2 linked regions of the Draconibacterium halophilum genome follow. The protein of the gene in region 1 interacts with the protein of each later gene in a pairwise test. Links are inferred from orthologs where the notes say so. Each region holds a gene or a part of one and is shown in the gene's direction. Other genes may lie near its edges. The genes, in order: G0Q07_RS18010 and G0Q07_RS18930.

Region 1 (9,314 bases):
TGGAAACTCACTAAATCAAATTGTCCCCGATGCATCGAAGACACTGGTAATAAAAGGTTTTGCAGCTTTTGGCGGTGTAGAGATTAAATACCTGTAAAATGGACTTTAAACATCCTTTTATAAAAACTCCGCGCCTGGCGATTTCATACATTGCATTTTGGCTGATTTTGGCGGTTGTGATGGTGCTGGTGGTAGTAACTGTTGGCGAAAGCGATTTTATTACCGCAATGACCGATCGTTTTGCTTACGTCGTTCTTTTCGGATTTCTGGGAGTGGCCATCTGGTATGTCATTAAATTCAGTACCCTTGAAGATAACAGTGTTGGACGCGTAATACTGGCGCATGTTATTGCCGCCACAATCATCGTATTAATTTGGTTATACATTGGTACTGTTATTACAAAGCTCATTAATCCCGGGCAGCTGCAGGAAGATAATAATTACCTGTTTACCGGAATTTACAACGGGTACTTACTTTATACCTTTAATGTGGTGTTTTTCTACGCGGTAAATTATTACCTGGCTTTTAAAGAAAAAACCAAAAACGAAACAAAATTAAAAGCGCTGGTAAAAGAGGCCGAACTGCACGCATTAAAATCGCAGATCAACCCACACTTTTTGTTTAACAGTTTGAACAGTATTTCGTCGCTAACGATGACCGATCCTGCAAAAGCACAGGAAATGGTCATCAACCTATCGCAGCTGATGCGTTATTCGCTAAAACATGACCAGCGCGAAAAAGTAACTGTTCAGCAGGAAATAAATAATAATGAGCTTTACCTGAAGATTGAAAAAGTACGTTTTGGGAAAAAGCTAAATCCCGTTTTTGCTATTGAAGAAAACTGTTCAAAGGCAGAAATTCCGAATATGATACTTCAGCCGCTGTACGAAAATGCGATAAAATATGGCGTTTACGAGGCAACGGAAACCATTGATGTAATTACCCATTGCAGATGCGATGATAATAAATTAGTGGTTACCATTAGCAATAGCTATGATAAAGATGCAGTAAGCAAGAAAGGCGAAGGAATCGGACTGCGTAATATCCGCGACCGCCTGCAGGTGATCTACGGAAACCCACATTTGCTGAAAATTGAAGATAATCAAAACGAATTTACCGTAACTTTAACCATTCCTCAAAATTAGAATAAGATGACTGAAAAATTGCGCACAATTATAGTTGAAGATGAAGAACTGGCTCGTAACCTGATGAAATCGTTTTTGGCCGACAACGAAGCTATTGAACTGATTGCTGAATGCGAAAACGGTTTTGAAGGCGTAAAACAAATCAATGACTTAAAACCCGATCTGGTTTTTCTCGATATTCAAATGCCAAAAATCACCGGTTTTGAACTGCTGGAGTTGCTCGACCACAAACCACAGATAATTTTTGCCACAGCCTACGATCAATATGCTTTAAAGGCGTTTGATTACAATGCTGCCGATTATTTGTTAAAACCATATTCGAGAGATCGTTTGGATGAAGCCATTCAGAAAGTGCTGGAGCGCATCCAAACCGAAGGAAAAGATTCGGATGTGGCCGAAAAAGTAAGTGATTTTCCAAAGGACGAATACCTCGATCGTGTGGTGGTAAAAGATCGCCACAAAATTCATATCGCCCCGGTTGATGCCGTACGTTATATCGAATCGATGGATGATTACGTAATGATCTACACTACCGAAGGCCGCTGGATGAAACAAAAAACAATGAAATATTTTGAAAGTGCGCTGAATCCGAAAAACTTTGTGCGTATCCACCGCAGTTACATTGTGAAAGTGGATGAGATTGAAGAAATTCAGCAATACGAAAAGGAATCGTACATTGTTATTCTGCACGACAAAACAAAATTAAAAGTCAGTAAAACAGGCTATAAGAATTTAAAGGGTGTGTTGAATTTTTAATCCGGATCTCAAGCTAAATTGTAGAAAATACCTCCTTAAACGTTGTTCGAATCAATAATATGTATTCGTGCTGTTTTTATACAGCAATATTTCTTCGTGCTTTGTGATTTATATCGTTTTTCACATACTATATATTTATTATTTTCATCGACTGAAAAACTAAACCTAATGGTAAGGCGTAACTGTGTCGATTTTAAAAAGACTTTACGCGTAACATTCACCGACCATTTTGTACTGATGATATCGTAAATTCAAATAAATATTTTTATGAAGAAACTCGCACTAGTTTTAACTGCTGTATTTTTATTTTCAACAGTAGCCTTTTCAAAAAAGAAAGAAGAGGAGAAAAAAGAAGAAGCCAAGCCTTTTGTTAATTCGGGACTGGTTAGTGGCCTGAAATGGCGAAATATTGGTCCGGCATGGGCAAGTGGCCGGATTGCTGATTTTGCTGTAAACCCAAACAACCACAAAGAGTATTATGTGGCTGTTGCTTCGGGTAATGTATGGAAAACCACGAACAACGGCACCACCTGGAAACCGATCTTTGATAAGTATGGTTCGTATTCAACAAGTGTAGTGGTACTCGATCCAAATAATTCCAATGTAGTTTGGGTAGGAACCGGCGAAAACAATCACCAGCGTGCACTCGGTTATGGCGATGGTGTTTATAAATCGCTCGATGGAGGTAAGTCGTTTAAAAATATGGGCCTGAAAGAAAGCCGTCAGATTGGTGGAATCGTTATTGATCCACGTAATTCCAACATTGTTTTTGTTGCTGCCGAAGGATCGGCATGGGGACCGGGCGAGGAGCGTGGCCTTTACAAAAGTACCGACGGCGGCGAAACCTGGAATAAAGTACTGGAGATTAGCGAAAACACCGGTGTAAATAATGTAGTAATGGATCCTTGTAATCCGGAAATTATGTACGCAACATCGGAGCAGCGCCGCAGAACATCATTTACAAAAATTGGTGGTGGGCCTGAATCGGCCGTATATAAAAGTACCGACGGTGGCGAGAACTGGCGAAAAATTACAAAAGGCCTGCCGGGTGTTCACCTGGGAGGAATGGGTATTGATGTATCGCCGGTTAACCCGAATTACGTGTACCTGATTGTGGAAGCTGCCGAAGATAAAGGTGGATTTTACCGCTCAACCGATAAAGGCGAAAGCTGGTCGAAAATGAGCGACTACCATTCAAGCGGTCAGTATTACAACGAAATAGTTTGCGATCCTAAAAATGTGGATAAAGTATATTCAACCGAAACAGTTTCGAAAATAACTGTTGATGGCGGAAAAACGTGGAAGAGTATCAGCACCAAGGGACGCCACGTTGACGACCATGCCATTTGGATCGACCCAACCGATACCAAACACTATATTATAGGTGGCGACGGTGGTATTTACGAAACGTGGGATGACGGAACAACTTTCGATTTTAAAGAGAATCTGCCAATAACCCAGTTCTATCGTGTTTACCTGGATGATGCAGAACCGTTTTATAATGTATATGGCGGAACACAGGATAACAATTCAATGGGCGGTCCTTCGCAAACAACCAGCCGAAGTGGTGTTACCAACGACGAATGGTATCCAACATTAGGAGGCGATGGTTTTTGGGGAGCTGTTGAGCCCGGAAATCCAAATATCGTTTATTCCGAATATCAGTATGGAAATGTGTATCGTTACGATAAAAAAAGCGGCGAAAGCTTAAGTATTAAACCGCGCGAAGGTTTAGGCGAACTAACCTACAAATGGAACTGGAACACGCCGTTGTTTATCAGTCCGCATAAAAAAACACGTTTGTACGTGGCGGCCAACAAGGTTTTTCGTAGCGACGACCGTGGTAATACCTGGGAAGTAATCAGCGATGATCTGACCGCACAAATCGATCGTACCTCAATTCCGGTTATGGGCAAATACTGGCCTGCCGAAGCTGTTGTGCGTGATGTTTCTACATCGCAATGGGGAACCATTGTTGCACTCGAGGAATCGAAAGTACAGGAAGGACTGTTGTATGCCGGAACCGACGACGGCATTATTTCAGTTACCGAAGATGGTGAAAACTGGACACAGGTAAAATCCTTTGACGGTGTGCCGGAGTTGACGATTGTAAGCGACTTGTGTGCCGACCGTTTTGATGAAAATGTGGTGTATGCCACTTTCGATAACCTGAAACGCGACGATTTTAAACCTTACGTATATAAAAGTACCGACAAAGGAAAAACGTGGACGTCTATTTCGGGCAACCTGCCGGAGAATGGATCGGTTCATACCATCGTGCAAGATTTTGTTCGCCCTGAACTATTATTTGTTGGAACCGAATTTGGCATCTACTTTACTGTTGACGGTGGCGAAAACTGGGTGCAGCTAAAATCTGGAATGCCAACCATTGCCGTGTTCGACATTGCCATTCAGGAGCGCGAAAGCGATTTGGTAGCAGCAACATTTGGCCGTGGGTTCTACATCCTCGACGATTATAGTCCGCTACGTGAAATATCTGCCGATCTTGAAAATACAGAAGCAGCTATTTTTCCCATTGAAGATGCACTGATGTTTGTACAAACCCGCGGAAAAAGCAACCAGGGAAGTACTTACTTTACAGCCAAAAATCCGGAATACGGAGCAACGTTTACGTATTACCTGAAAGAAGTACCAAAAACCCAAAGACAGCTTCGTAAAGAGGAAGAGAAAGAGTTGTTTAAGGAAGGAAAACCAATTCCGCAGCCAAGCTGGAGAGAATTGCAACTGGAAGGTCAGCAGGAAAAATCGCACCTGATATTTACCATTTACGATAACCATGGAAATGTAATCGATCAGTTCTCGAAAGCACCTTCAAAAGGCGTGAACCGTGTGAACTGGAATATGACTTACTCGGCTACGGCAAATGCGCGTATTCGCGATAAATTTAACCCGATAAGCAGTGCCGGACGTGGCATTATGGTGATGCCCGGAACCTATAAAGTAGGAATGAAATTGTGGCACGAAGGTGAGTCGACCGAACTGGTTGAGCCCGTTTCGTTTACCTGCAAGCGCCTGAATAATACCGAACTTCCGGCAGCAGATTACAACGAAAATGTGGCCTTTGCCGAAAAAGTGAATACACTGGCACTGGCCGTTGTGGGAACCAACCGAATGATTGGCGAAACCACCGAAAAAGTGGAGAAGATAAAACAAGCCATTTATGCTACGCCGGGAGCCAGCCAGGAATTAATGGATAAGGCCCGTGCAATAGGCGTGGAGTTAGAGGAATTAAACTTTAAAATGAATGGTGTACCTGCCAAAGCAAGTGGGGAAGAAGTTCCTCCGGCGCAGGTACCGCTTAACGATCGGTTGAGTGTAATTACCTACACCCACATGGGATCGACAACAGGAATTACCACTACCGAAGAGCAGGCTTACGAAATTATGAAGGTGGAATTCCCACCGGTTCTTGATGCACTGAAAAATATTGTTGAAAATAAAGTTCCGGCACTGGAAGCCGAACTCAACCGTATGAATGCACCATGGACTCCGGGCCGTTTGCCGGATTGGAAAGAGTAACCCTGGCCACGAGTCGCGAGCCATTAGCTTCGGGCTCGTCCGCCTTTTGCAAATGGGGGTGTCCCGATTATATCGTGACGGGGGATTTCAATTAAAAGATGCCATCTGTTTTAACAAGCAGGTGGCATTTTTTTCTGCTACTGCCCCTGGGGGTAACGCGGGGTATGTTTTTTCGCATTTGCAATGCCATTTAGGAGTGTCGTTAAAAACGACAGAATCGGGATCCCTCGTTGAAACGTGGGGAGAGGGTACCACTAACAAAACCGGCCCACCTAAAAAAAGGCAGGCCGGTTTCAGCTAAAACATGCGCCGGCAAGCAAAATCGTTTAGTTTATTCCGTGTCGTTGTTATTTTCTTCTTCGTCATCGCCGGTGTTGTTCTGGCTTTGTTTAGCCGCTGTGTTGGCTTCGGCAATGTATTGCGATATTTCGTCAACTACCTCGTTGATACCACGCGGGTCGTTCATCGCGAGCATCGTATTCAGAATATTTTCCAGTAGTTCGAGCGATGTTTTCAGGTCTTTAAAGGCCTTGTCATCGTTTACCGTATCGTCGGTTGAGCGGGCAGCACTTCGTTGTGCCGATGCTGCCACATAGGCCTGGTTGTCGTTATTCAACTCGGTAACCCACTGGGTAGTATTGGTGGTTGCCAGGTGAGGCTGGTTTTTGGGTTTTAGCAAGTCGGCCAGTAAACTGTTAATGGCTGCGGTTTCGGTATCGCGCGACTGGTTATATAACTTCAGGTCGTTTTTTTCGAATTCAAGCCACAGCGCTTCGCAGGCCGTACGGTAGGCTTTGTTTTGGCGGCGTAAGCCTGCTTTTATATGGTCGCGCAACGAGCGATAGGTATTATCGCGGCGTAAATCGGCTGCCGCTACAATTTCGGTAAGCGGTTGTTTAATGGTGCTGCCGATAGCCTGCAGGGCGGTTTGCAACTGGGGTTGAATACGTGTTAAAACTGTTTGCACCATTTGATGGTCGGGAAGTTGTGCACTTAATAGATTAACGATTTTTTGAACCAAAGCAGTTAATGCTGCCAGTGTGAAATAGGAGTAATAAATTTTACTAAGCATGATTAAAATATTTAAAGGTTACTTATTTTGAGACTACAATTTACGGCCATTCGTTCAGAAAGTCAATAGCTGACATAATTTTTATTGAATGTGCGCAATTAATCACAACCAGGACATCACCCTGAACTTCCTGTCTGGAAGGGCCTGACGGGGTTTCAGGGTCTTATTCTCAAGCAGCTGATTATTAGATACGAAAGATGCTGAAACGAGTTCAGCATGACGTGCTAAATACTAATTATGACGAATAACGGATATTCATATAATTTTTTTTACAAAGTATATTGTTGTTGAAAGAATTTGCTTTTATTTCTTTTCCCGACAGCTGTCGAGATGAAAACTGATGGTTTTTTTGTTGCCGACGGCTGTCGAGTTGAAAACCGATGGTTTTTTTTGTTGCCGACGCGAGAAAACAAGGTTTTAAATGATTTTTTTTGTTGCCGACGGCTGTCGAGATGAAAACTGACGGTTTTTTTTGTTGCCGACAGCTGTCGAGATGAAGACCGATGGTTTTTTTTGATGTCGACGGCAGAAAACAAGGTTTTAAATGATTTTTTTTGTTGCCGACGGCTGTCGAGTTGAAAATTGATGGTTTTTTTTGTTGTCGACAGCTGTCGAGTTCCGTTTCAACCATTATTTTCCCTCACACCGCACGGTGCCGTAAGCTTATGTTACTAGTTTTTACCACCAAACGGTTTGAAACATAAAAATTATACTTAGCTTTAGTGTACTAAAACTTTAAACCATTGAATACGCACCCTGAAATAGCAATTTACAAACGAATCATAATATGTGTTGTTATCCCTCCGTTTTGGGTGGATATCAACACTTTTTGTATCGAGATAAGGAAAATAACATCACCTGGTGTTGATATTTACTAGTTAGCAAACATTTAATGAATGTAATCCAATACATGATGGGAAAGTTTTTTAGATTGATTTTTGTTGCATTTTTGATAATATCACCAGTCTATCTGTTGGCACAAGGTCCTCAATTATCATACTATTATGATATCAACACCCAACTACCTTGGGCTTCTTGTTATTTGCAATATGAAAACGATGTCAAACAAAAAATCGCCTTTTTCCCGGTAATAAACGAAAAAACTAATAGTCCGATGGGAATTGAGAATTACTCTAAAGATGTTAATCTTGAAAGTGAACTTATCTTTTATAATGGCAGCATTACTGAGAACTTTGAATTTGATAGTATAAGAACATCAATTAAAGATAAAATTTTAGTACTCTCCGATATTTCACCTGACACATTAGATGCTGCCAAACTGACTCCTATCCTGGAAGAAAAAATAAATTATGCAATAGATAACAAGGCTTCGGGACTTATTATTATTTTGTGTAATAAAACCTATCCGTTGTATATTGTAAATATAGATAACCAAATTCCGGTCATTAACATTACGGATGCAGCAGCATTGCCCATCTTTGAGAAGGAGGGAATAGATTATAATAAGATGGTCAAAAAACAGGGTAATGATAAGCTTCCTGTACTAACGGAATTAAGAGTTAAGTTAAAGCTTAATATTGATGGAGATTTTAGTTCTAGCGAAACAAAAAATTTCAACTATAAATATTTGCCGTATTCATTTAATAAAGAAGAAATAAGTCAACAAATAAAAAGTAATGAACAATCCGTTAATTTCTTACTCAGATTATTTAAAGAATTAGATTTCAGATGGAGCAAAGAAAACATTTACTATTTTCCTAATCTTGAATCAAAAATATTTTATACAGGCTATTGGGGAATTGGGTTTAGTTGTGAGGCTGGCGTTTACAATGTGCTCCTCAAGCAAGATTCCAGTTATGGTTTATTGGTGCATGAAAATTCACATTCACTTCTAAGAAAAAACGAATTGACGTTTAGCTCTTTTTTTGATGAAGGTATTGCCAGATATGCTGAAGCAATGGCTACTGATGAAAAAATGAACAATAAAAAAACAGTTGAACTTTTGAGAGAAGGGAAGCTGTTTCCTTTAGAAAAAATGCTTGATTTTAAAATTGGGAACAATCCAATGGAAACCGAGGTCGGATATCCTGCATCGGGCTCTTTTGTTGAATTTTTAATTATAAAGTATGGATTAGAAATCATTCACCGGCTTAATGAGAAAGCCCTAAATCCGATTTCTAAAAAAGAATTAGTAAATAATGAAGAAGAATGGTTAAACTGGTTAAAAAGAGAATATGATTCTCAATAGATATATAAAAAACGTTTGCTAACACCTTGTATAAGTAATGGCAGGGAAAGTGCTAAACAACAAGTCTTTTATAGCCAGATCAAACTGCATAGCGGTTTGACAGGAAATTACCACGCAATCTGCCATTACTCATACAATTTACCGTTAACGGCAAGTTTGAACTAAGACCTACAATTCGTTCTATCAAATACACTTGAAATGAAAAAGACAAAGAAAAATGGTATAGAATTTATCAAAGGATTATTAATTACGGCTTTGATTTTAATAGCGGTTTTCATTTTAATGGATTTATATACACCCATTAAAAAATTGCTATTTGGAGATAATTTAGGTTTTAATGAGATTATCACATACATCAAAATACAAAAACAACTTCCAATTATTATAGCTGCTTCCGTAGCACTTGAACTTGGAAGGAATAGAAAAAGTTATAAGCTGGATAATTAAATAGTTTGACAAGTTTTTCAATTGAAAATCTGGCAATCAAAACAAAGTGTGGTTGGGGGTTTAAGAACGCATATTGAAAAGCTGCCGCTTTGTACAAACTAGCTACCAAATTGAGAAAGTTGTTTAAAGTAAAATCCTTTGGATT
Region 2 (10,420 bases), 210 kb from region 1 along the record:
AATGTCCTTCGCAAATCTGAAATCGTTAATCGTCATTCTGCGGTTCAATCCTACTTCTTGCTCTCTTCGATACTTTTAATGAATTCATCAAATAAAAACTCAGTATCTACCGGGCCACTCCATGCTTCCGGGTGAAACTGCGTCGAAAAGAACGGCTTTGTTTTGTGCCTGATTCCTTCGTTGGTTCCATCGTTCACATTCGTAAATAACGGTTCCCAGTCGCTAGGCAAAGTGTCGGTTGCTACCGCAAAACCATGGTTCTGCGAAGTGATGTAACATTTATTTGTTCCTTCTAACAATACCGGCTGGTTGTGACTGCGGTGACCAAATTTCAATTTATAAGTCTCGGCTCCGGCGGCACGTGCCAACAACTGGTTACCCAGGCAAATTCCCATAATTGGCTTTTCAGTTCCCATTACATTTTTAATGTATTCAACTGTTACATCGCACTTGGCCGGGTCGCCCGGTCCGTTCGAGATAAACAATCCGTCAAACTCTTCTTTGGTATAATCGTAATCCCATGGCACGCGAATAACAGTTGCTCCACGCCTAAGCAAACAACGAAGAATGTTGTTTTTTACGCCGCAGTCTACCAGTACCACTTTGTGTTCTCCGTCTCCGTAAACCTCACGCTCCTTGCAACTTGCAACCGCTACCAGGTTTTCTTTATTCGGATCGTAAAAGTCAATTTCATCTTCAAATTCGATCTTACCTAACATCGAACCTTTCTCACGTAAAATTTTTGTTAAGGCTCTCGTATCAATATCAAACAACCCCGGCACATTGTGTTCTTTTAGCCAGTCGCTCAAACTTTTTTCTGCGTTCCAGTGGCTAAATTCAAATGAATAATCTGAGATTATCAGGCCGGAAATGTGCATTTTGTGCGATTCGTAATGCTTGTGAATACCGTTCTCTTTTTTGTTAAATGGAACGCCATAGTTTCCAATCATTGGATAGGTAGAAACCAAGATCTGCCCCGTGTACGATGGGTCAGTCAAACTCTCCGGATACCCCGTCATTGCTGTATAAAAAACTACCTCTCCGGCAACCGCTTTTTCGCTTCCGAACGATTTTCCGATAAAAACGGTACCGTCTTCAAGAGTTAATTTTGCCTGTTTTACTTTGTACATATTCCGATTTAATAATTAAAAAAAATGCGTTTGCCCTAAAATAGTTCAAACGCATTTCAGTTATTCTTTATACTTATTTTCAAATACACTTTCTCAGCCATAATGTTAAGAACATGAACTTAAAGTCATTTTCCGATGCAAAAATAGAAAATATTCTGAATTTCTTACCCATAGTTTTATAAGAATGTATATTTTTGCATTACAAATGAATATTTATTCAATGAAGAATAAAGTACAACGACAACTGGAAATACGCAAAATAATCCACCGAGGCAGCGTGCACAGCCAAGATGAGTTATTGGTTGAACTAAAACGTCGCGGATACGAGCTGACACAAGCTACCCTGTCGCGCGATTTAAAGGTTCTGCAGGTTGCAAAAGTTCCGCATCCGGCAAAAGGATATGTTTATACGATTCCTGAAAATGGCCAATTGGAGAAGGCAAATTCAGAGCACAGAAACAGGATAAATTACCTGGCTGATGGATTTAAGGATATACAGTTCTCGGGCAACCTGGCCGTTATAAGGACAGTGCCAGGATACGCCAACAGTATTGCCGCAGTAATTGATGCGACGAGCCCATGGGAAATTTTGGGGACAGTAGCCGGAGATGATACTATATTAATAATACAACGGGAAGGAATATCGAAAAATGATTTGACTGAGGCATTAATAAAAATTCTGCCAAAGCTAAACGACAAATTGTAGTTCGAAAAGATGAAGCGATTAAAAGACATAGAAGTAACTATTGCCAACGAAAAACACCTGAAGTTTATCGATGCAATTAATGATGCCATCGACAGTGCTTCGCAACAGCGCGGAACAGGTATTGCACGTCGGTCTTATGAATACCTTTCTTCAAAAATGAAGGAGGGAAAAGCAATTATTGCACTTGATGAAGAAAACTTTGCAGGATTTTGTTACGTAGAAACCTGGCAGGAAAAAGGCTTTGTTGCTAACTCGGGACTAATTGTTGCCGAAGGATACCGTGGTCTTGGATTAGCAAAAGCCATTAAGAAGAAAGCATTTGAGCTGTCGCGCAAAAAATATCCAAACTCAAAAATATTTGGTTTAACCACAGGTTTGGCCGTAATGAAAATCAACCACGAGTTGGGATATCGCCCGGTAACATTTTCGGAGTTAACATTAGACGACCAATTTTGGAAAGGCTGCGAGGGTTGTGTTAATCACGACATTTTAGAGCGTACGGGAAGAACAAAATGCCTGTGCACCGGAATGTTATACGATCCAGCCTGGGAGAAACCATCTTACGCTAACGGAAACGGAATTAGAAAACGTAGCTTGCTCGATCTTCTGCCAAAACGATTTGCGGGTGTTGCAAAAAAGAAAAACAATCAATCAGATAATAAAAAGTAGAGCGGCGGCTCGCTATTCGGCGGACAGCTACAGACTTAAGTTGAATAACAAACGCCGTCGCTCTTTTAAAGATATTGAGACATGAGTAAAAAATTGGTACTGGCATTTAGCGGAGGTTTAGACACATCGTTTTGTGTAAAATACCTGAAGGAAGAAAAAGGTTACGATGTGTACACAGCGATTGCCAACACGGGCGGATTCTCTGACGAAGAATTAAAAGTCATTGAGGAACGCGCGTTGGCGCTGGGCGCAGTTGAGCACATTACACTCGATGTGACCAACGAGTATTACGAAAAATGTATCCGCTACATGGTTTTTGGGAATGTTCTACGTAATAATACGTACCCTATTTCGGTAAGCTCCGAAAGAGCGTTTCAGGCAATTGCTATTATTGAGTATGCCAAAGAAATTGATGCAAAATACATTGCTCACGGAAGTACCGGCGCCGGAAACGATCAGATTCGTTTCGACCTTACTTTCCAGGTGTTGGCTCCTGAGATCGAGATCATCACGCCTACCCGCGACATGTTGCTTACTCGTCAGTACGAAATTGATTACCTTAAAAAATACGGTTTCGAAGCCGATTTCTCGAAAATGGAATACTCCATTAATCAGGGACTTTGGGGAACAAGCGTTGGTGGAAAAGAGACATTGACCACTAACAAAAATCTTCCTGAAGAAGCTTATCCTAGTCAATTAGAAACTACCGGTGAAAAAACTATTGAACTTGGTTTTGAAAAAGGCGAGCTGATTTCGCTCGACGGTGAATTTTATGAAAACGGCGCGGATGTAATTCGCGCACTGGAAGGCGTTGCGTCGAAATATGCCATTGGCCGCGACACACATGTTGGTGATACTATTATTGGTATTAAAGGCCGCGTTGGTTTTGAGGCTGCCGCACCGCTGATTACCATTAAAGCACACCACCTGCTGGAAAAACATACGCTTACCAAATGGCAATCGTACTGGAAAGAGCAGCTGGGCAATTGGTATGGAATGTTCTTACACGAAGCCATGTATCAGGAGCCGGTAATGCGCAACATTGAAGATTTCCTGGAATCAACACAGGAAAATGTAACCGGAAAAGTGATCGTAAAACTGAGACCTTACAATTTCGAGTTAGTAGGAATTGAATCGGAGCACGACTTAATGAATTCAGGATTTGGCCAGTATGGCGAAACTGTTGAAGAATGGACTGCCGACGATGTTAAAGGATTTACCAAAATCTTATCGAACTCACTAAAAATCTACAATAAAGTAAACGGAAATTTATAGGATGATTAAAGTTGGAATTATAGGAGGAGCCGGATACACTGCCGGAGAGCTGTTAAGAATTTTATTAAATCATCCGCAAGCAGAAATTGGTTTTGTGCAAAGCACCAGCAATGCCGGCAACCTGATTTCGGATGTACACATTGATTTGCTGGGTGAAACCGAAATCAAATTTACCGACCAAATGCCTTTTGATGAAGTGGATGTTATTTTCCTTTGCATGGGGCATGGCAAGTCGATCGAATTCATGGAGAAAAATACTTTCCCGAAATACTTAAAAATTATCGACTTAAGCCACGACTACCGGCTTAAAAGAGAAGGCAACGACTTTGTTTATGGTTTGCCTGAATTAAATCGGGAAGAAATTGAGTCATCAGAACGAATTGCCAATCCGGGTTGTTTTGCTACCGGAATTCAGCTAGCACTTTTGCCACTTGCAGCCAACGATATGTTGCAGGACGAGATTCATGTGCAAGCCATTACCGGATCAACCGGTGCCGGACAAAAACCAACCGCAACCTCGCATTTCAGCTGGAGAAGCAGCAATGTTTCGGCTTATAAAATTTTCGAGCATCAGCACGAAGGCGAGATCATCCAAAGCCTTACGCAATTGCAGCCGGGATTTGAAAAGGATTTCAATTTTGTACCGATTCGCGGAAACCATACACGGGGTATATTTGTAGCTTGTTATACAAAATTTGATGGCTCGCTTGAAGAAGCCAATGAAATTTACAAGGATTACTATGCCGATCATCCATTCGTTTTTATCACGGATAAAAATCCGGGCGTAAAACAGGTAGTAAATACCAACAAAGGCGTAATATATTTGGAAAAACACGGTAACAAACTGGTAATAATCAGCTTAACCGACAATTTAATAAAAGGCGCATCCGGACAAGCAGTTCAGAATATGAACCTGATGTTTGGCCTGGATGAAAAAACCGGACTAAGTTTAAAACCGGTAGCTTTTTAAAAGGAAAAAGTAGAACAAAAAAACAAAGGAACGACTTCTGACTCCGGTCTTCGGTCTTCCGACATAGAATATGGAATTATTTAACGTATATCCACTTTTCGACATCACTCCCGTAAAGGCAAAAGGCTGCTATGTTTGGGATGAGAACGGAAAGAAATACCTCGATCTTTACGGCGGGCACGCGGTAATTTCAATTGGGCACAGCCATCCGACTTATATCGAAAATATAAGCGATCAACTTCAGCAAATTGGGTTCTATTCCAATTCGGTTCAAAATCCATTGCAAAAGGAACTGGCTGAAAAACTAGGCAAACAATCAGGCTGCGAAGATTACCAGTTATTTCTTTGCAACTCGGGTGCCGAGGCCAACGAGAATGCACTAAAACTGGCCTCTTTCATTACCGGTAAAAAGAAAATTATCAGTTATAAAAAAGGGTTCCATGGACGTACATCTGCCGCTGTGGCCATTACCGATAATCCGAAAATTATTGCACCTGTTAACGAAACAGACAATGCGGTTATCCTGCCGTTTAACGATATTAACGCAACAGAAGAAGTTTTAAAACAAGGCGATGTGGCCGCGGTAATTGTTGAAGGAATTCAGGGAATTGGAGGGATTTACGTACCCGACACCGAATTCCTGACAAAACTGAAACAGCTGACTGAAAAATATGTGGCCGTTCTAATTCTGGATGAAATACAATCGGGTTACGGACGAAGCGGAAAATTTTTCGCCTATCAACATACCGATATAAAACCCGACATTGTCACCATGGCAAAAGGAATGGGTAACGGATTCCCGATTGGCGGCGTACTCATTCAACCGGAAATTGAGCCGTGGTTTGGCATGCTCGGAACCACTTTTGGTGGCAACCACCTGGCTTGTGCTGCTGCAATTGCAGTTCTTGATGTAATGAAAGACGAAAAACTGGTTGAGAATGCCGAAAAAGTTGGAAATTACCTGATGGATAAACTGGCGGCAATTGATGCAGAGTTTGAGATCAGAGGAGAAGGATTGATGATCGGGTTGGAATTCAAGAAACCAATTGCCGAGATTCGCAAGAAATTGCTTTTCGATTACGGTATTTTTACCGGCGTATCGGGGCAAAATATTATCAGGCTGTTGCCACCGCTCAGCCTTACAACCGAACAAGCCGACACCTTTTTAGCAGCGTTTGCAGAAGTACTTGGCTCGTTCGCTGAATAAAAAATGATTTGAAAACTACATTTTCTAAATTCGACAAAATGGAAAATAAAAAAATAGCAATAATCGGGGTAGGAAACATGGGAGGTGCCATTGCACTTGGTCTTTTAAAATCGGGCTCAGTTGAAGCAAGCAATATCTCCGTTTCCGACAGAAAAGAAGCTACGCTCAAAAAAATGAGCGACCTGGGAATTGATGCTTACGACAACAACATTGACGCAGCAAAAGACGCAGATGTGATCATCGTTGCCGTAAAACCCTATCATATTGAGGGAGTAATTAATACCCTGAAACCCATTTTGTCGCCGGAGAAGATTTTCATTTCCATTGTTGCCGGAGTTGGCATTGACGAGCTTGGAGAGATGGCTGGAAACAACATTCCAATTTTCCGGGTAATGCCAAACACCGCAATTGCTTTACAGGAATCGCTAACCTGTATTTCGGCAAATGGTAACACCGAACCATACCGCGAGTATGTAGTTGAACTGTTCGACAAACTGGGAAAAACCATCGAAATTCCGGAAGAACTTATGGCTGCTGCAACTGTACTTTCGTCGTGTGGTATTGCTTATGCGCTGCGTTATATCCGTGCTGCTATGCAAGGTGGTATCGAGATTGGTTTTAGCGCCGAAATGGCTCAGCTTATTACAGCACAAACGGTAAAAGGTGCAACCGAATTGTTACTTCAATCGGGACATCACCCTGAAAGAGAGATCGATAAAGTAACCACTCCGATGGGTGTTACTATTACCGGCCTGAACGAAATGGAACACAAAGGCTTTAGCTCTTCACTAATTCAGGGAGTTTTGGCTTCGTACAAAAAAATAAAAGACAACTAAAGAATTGTGCAGACCCGCTATAAAAAAATAACAGTAAAAGTAGGCAGCAATGTGTTGGCCAAAGCCGACGGAACGCTCAACGTGGCGCGCATTGCCCATCTGGTAGACCAAATTGCTCATTTGCAAAAAAATGGCGTTGAGGTGGTTTTGGTATCATCGGGGGCAGTTGCTGCAGGCCGTGCTGTTATGAGTAAAACAAAAAAATCGGACGCCGTATCGCAACGACAGTTATGGGCTGCACTGGGGCAGGTAAAATTAATATCGCGTTATTCTGATTTTTTCCACGAAGAAGGGTTGACCTGCGCACAGGTACTCACCACAAAGGAAAATTTTTCGAGCCGTGGACATTACCTGAACATGAAAAACTGTATTACTACATTGCTGGAAAATAAAGTGATACCAATTGTAAATGAGAATGACACCATCTCGATAACCGAGTTGATGTTTACCGACAACGACGAACTTTCAGGATTAATCGCGTCGATGGTAGATTCGGAAGCACTAATCATCCTCAGCAATATTGACGGTGTTTACACTGCACATCCGGATAGTGATGGTGCCGAATTGATAGAACACATTAGAGTTGCCGATAAAGGACCTCAGGATGCAATTTCGTCAGAACGTTCAGATTTTGGCCGCGGCGGAATGCTAACCAAATTTCGCATTGCCAAAAAAGTTGCCGGCGATGGAATTGGTGTTCACGTAGCTAACGGAACCCGATCAAATGTGCTGATAGATTTATTGGACAAATCGAAAAACCTAAAACACACTTTTTTCGTACCTAACGTCAAGCCATCGAGTGGAGTAAAAAAATGGATCGGCTATTCCGACGGTTTTGCAAAGGGACAGGTACAAATCAACGAAGGAGCAAGAAAAGCACTGCTTTCCGATAAAGCCGTTAGCTTGCTGCCGGTGGGAATTGAGAAAGTTGAAAGCGAATTCAAAAAAGGAGACCTAATTAAAATAGTAGACACAAACGGCGAACTTGTTGGCATGGGAAAAGCCTCGTACGGATCAGAAAAGATTGAAATGGGAAAACAATCCGACAAGCAAAAACCGGTAATTCATTACGATTATTTGTATTTAGAATATAAAACAAACGAAACATTAATATAGAAAAATAAAATAGCTCAGAATATCCTTTAACTTACGTTTGTCTAGCATGACAAACTACCCTTACTCCCTTTTTTTGATGCCTTAATTTTAACTTATTCTGAGCTCCCTCTCCCTCCCCCGGGAGAGGGTTTTTCGTTGAAAGACCATAAATTATGAAGATAGAACAACAGCTAAAAAAAACGCTTGATGCGTCGCGCAAATTAAACCTGGTGAATGACGACCAGGTGAAAAAAGTATTGCTGGAACTGGCACACGAAGCAAGGGCAAAATCGGTTTTTATTCTTTCGGAGAACCAAAAAGATCTGGATCGTATGGATCCGCAAGATCCAAAGTTCGACCGACTGAAATTATCGAAAGAAAGGATAGAAGGCATTGCCAGAGACATGGAAAATGTTGCTCGTCTTGAGAGCCCTGTTGGAATAACATTAAAAGAAACAGAACGTGATAATGGACTAAAAATTAAGAAAGTTTCGGTGCCTTTTGGTGTTATCGGGATAATTTACGAAGCCCGCCCCAATGTTACTTTCGACGTTTTTGCCTTGTGCCTGAAATCGGGTAACGCCTGTGTTTTAAAAGGTGGCAGCGATGCCATTTACTCCAACCAGGCTATTGTTTCTATTATACGCGATGTACTAAAGAAATTTGATTTTGACGAAAATACGGTAACACTACTTCCTGCCGGACGTGAAGAAACCAACGAAATGTTGCGTGCCCATGGCTACATCGACCTTATCATTCCTAGAGGAAGCCAGGGGCTAATAAATTTTGTACGCGAAAATGCCACCATTCCGGTAATTGAAACCGGTGCCGGAATATGCCACACTTATTTCGATGAATTTGGTGATGCCGAAAAAGGCCGCGAAATTATATTTAATGCCAAAACCCGCCGCCCATCGGTGTGTAATGCTCTCGATTGCCTGGTAATTCACGATAGTCGCCTTACCGAGTTAAACGGTTTTGCAAAAAAACTCTCGGAAGAAAAAGTAGTGATTTACGCCGACGAAAAAGCTTTCGAACAGATTCAAGCTACTTATCCAAAAGAACTGTTATTTGAAGCTACCGAAGAATCATTCGGAACAGAATTCTTATCGATGAAAATGTCGGTTAAAACAGTAGGCTCTTTCGACGAAGCATTGGACCATATTAATACACATACATCAAAACACAGTGAGGCGATTGTTACTGAAAACCAGGAGCGTATTGAAACATTCTGCAAAATGGTAGATGCTTCATCTGTATATTCAAATGCATCAACCGCTTATACCGACGGTGCCCAATTTGGACTGGGAGCTGAGATTGGCATCAGCACACAAAAATTACACGCTCGCGGGCCAATGGCACTGGAAGAATTGACCAGCTATAAATGGATAATTGAAGGAAACGGACAAGTAAGACCTAAATAAAAAATCAAAACTAAGTTTGAGGTTTAAGCTTCGTGCTTCCAACTTCGGACTTCCAACTTTTTATAACATGAAGAAATTCACATCAGTAAAAGATATTCCCAGCATTGAAAAAGCGCTGGCAACTGCATTCGAAGTAAAAAATAACAAGTTTGGATTTCAACATCTGGGGAAAAACAAAACCATGGTTTTGGTATTTTTCAACTCAAGTCTGCGTACACGTTTAAGTACCCAAAAAGCTGCCATGAACATGGGCATGAATACTATGGTGATGAACGTAAACGAAGACAGCTGGCAACTGGAATCGGAAATGGGCGTGGTTATGGACGGCAAAAATGCCGAACACCTGCGCGAAGCCATTCCTGTTATTGGTAAATATTGCGATGTGATTGGTGTACGTGCTTTTGCCAAATTCGAAAACCGTGAAGACGATTATTCGGAAAAAATACTAAGTCAGTTTGTTGAATTTGCCGATGTTCCGGTGGTGAGTATGGAAGGTGCTACGCGTCACCCATTACAAAGTTATGCCGATTTGGTAACCATTGAAGAACACAAAAAAGTAGAAAAACCAAAAGTCGTTCTAACATGGGCGCCACATCCACGTGCGTTGCCACAAGCTGTTGCCAACTCGTTTGTGGAATGGATGCGCGAAACCGACTATGAGCTGGTTGTTACACATCCGAAAGGGTACGAACTGGCACCTGAATTTATGGGCGATGCAAAAGTAGAATACGATCAGAAAAAAGCGTTTGAAGGCGCTGATTTTATTTATGCTAAGAACTGGGCTTCGTACAACGATTACGGACAGATACTTTCAAAAGATTTGAACTGGACAGTTGATGAAGCAAAAATGGCTTTAACCAACGATGCCAAATTTATGCACTGTCTTCCGGTACGCCGAAATATGGTGGTTACCGATGGTGTAATCGACAGCCCCAATTCAATTGTAGTAGACGAGGCTTACAACCGCGAAATTACAGCCCAGGCAGTGTTGAAAATGATTTTGGAAGATAAATAAGATGTTGTAGCTTTGTATCGCGATGAAGACAATTACAATTGACATATCAGACAAAGTATATAATTTATTCAGAGGGCTTTTGCAACAGCTCCC

What was found.
Region 2: the proteins of G0Q07_RS18010 (region 1) and G0Q07_RS18930 interact in binary tests that used the Escherichia coli proteins (3 or more experiments, as listed by UniProt). The link is inferred for Draconibacterium halophilum from one-to-one orthologs.

What each region holds. Positions count from the first base shown.
Region 1 is NZ_CP048409.1:4,423,026-4,432,339, reverse strand. The notes cover bases 101-3,026. They hold G0Q07_RS18010 (LytR/AlgR family response regulator transcription factor), read left to right. Parts: upstream 101-1,151; coding sequence 1,152-1,901; downstream 1,902-3,026. Other genes in these bases: G0Q07_RS18005 (VPS10 domain-containing protein), read left to right, coding at 2,169-3,026; G0Q07_RS18015 (sensor histidine kinase), read left to right, coding at 101-1,145. In the rest of the region: G0Q07_RS18020 (LiaF transmembrane domain-containing protein), read left to right, coding at 1-97; more of G0Q07_RS18015, read left to right, coding at 99-100; more of G0Q07_RS18005, read left to right, coding at 3,027-5,441; G0Q07_RS18000 (DUF6261 family protein), read right to left, coding at 5,773-6,513; G0Q07_RS17995 (hypothetical protein), read left to right, coding at 7,424-8,722; G0Q07_RS17990 (hypothetical protein), read left to right, coding at 8,921-9,169. UniProt on the Escherichia coli protein: Member of the two-component regulatory system BtsS/BtsR, which is part of a nutrient-sensing regulatory network composed of BtsS/BtsR, the low-affinity pyruvate signaling system YpdA/YpdB and their respective target proteins, BtsT and YhjX.
Region 2 is NZ_CP048409.1:4,633,158-4,643,577, forward strand. The notes cover bases 7,300-10,186. They hold G0Q07_RS18930 (glutamate-5-semialdehyde dehydrogenase), read left to right. Parts: upstream 7,300-8,061; coding sequence 8,062-9,312; downstream 9,313-10,186. Other genes in these bases: proB (glutamate 5-kinase), read left to right, coding at 7,300-7,909; G0Q07_RS18935 (N-acetylornithine carbamoyltransferase), read left to right, coding at 9,380-10,186. In the rest of the region: carA (glutamine-hydrolyzing carbamoyl-phosphate synthase small subunit), read right to left, coding at 51-1,130; argR (arginine repressor), read left to right, coding at 1,351-1,836; G0Q07_RS18900 (GNAT family N-acetyltransferase), read left to right, coding at 1,846-2,505; G0Q07_RS18905 (argininosuccinate synthase), read left to right, coding at 2,587-3,780; argC (N-acetyl-gamma-glutamyl-phosphate reductase), read left to right, coding at 3,782-4,750; G0Q07_RS18915 (aspartate aminotransferase family protein), read left to right, coding at 4,821-5,957; proC (pyrroline-5-carboxylate reductase), read left to right, coding at 5,996-6,793; more of proB, read left to right, coding at 6,800-7,299; more of G0Q07_RS18935, read left to right, coding at 10,187-10,327; G0Q07_RS18940 (hypothetical protein), read left to right, coding at 10,350-10,420. UniProt on the Escherichia coli protein: Catalyzes the NADPH-dependent reduction of L-glutamate 5-phosphate into L-glutamate 5-semialdehyde and phosphate. The product spontaneously undergoes cyclization to form 1-pyrroline-5-carboxylate.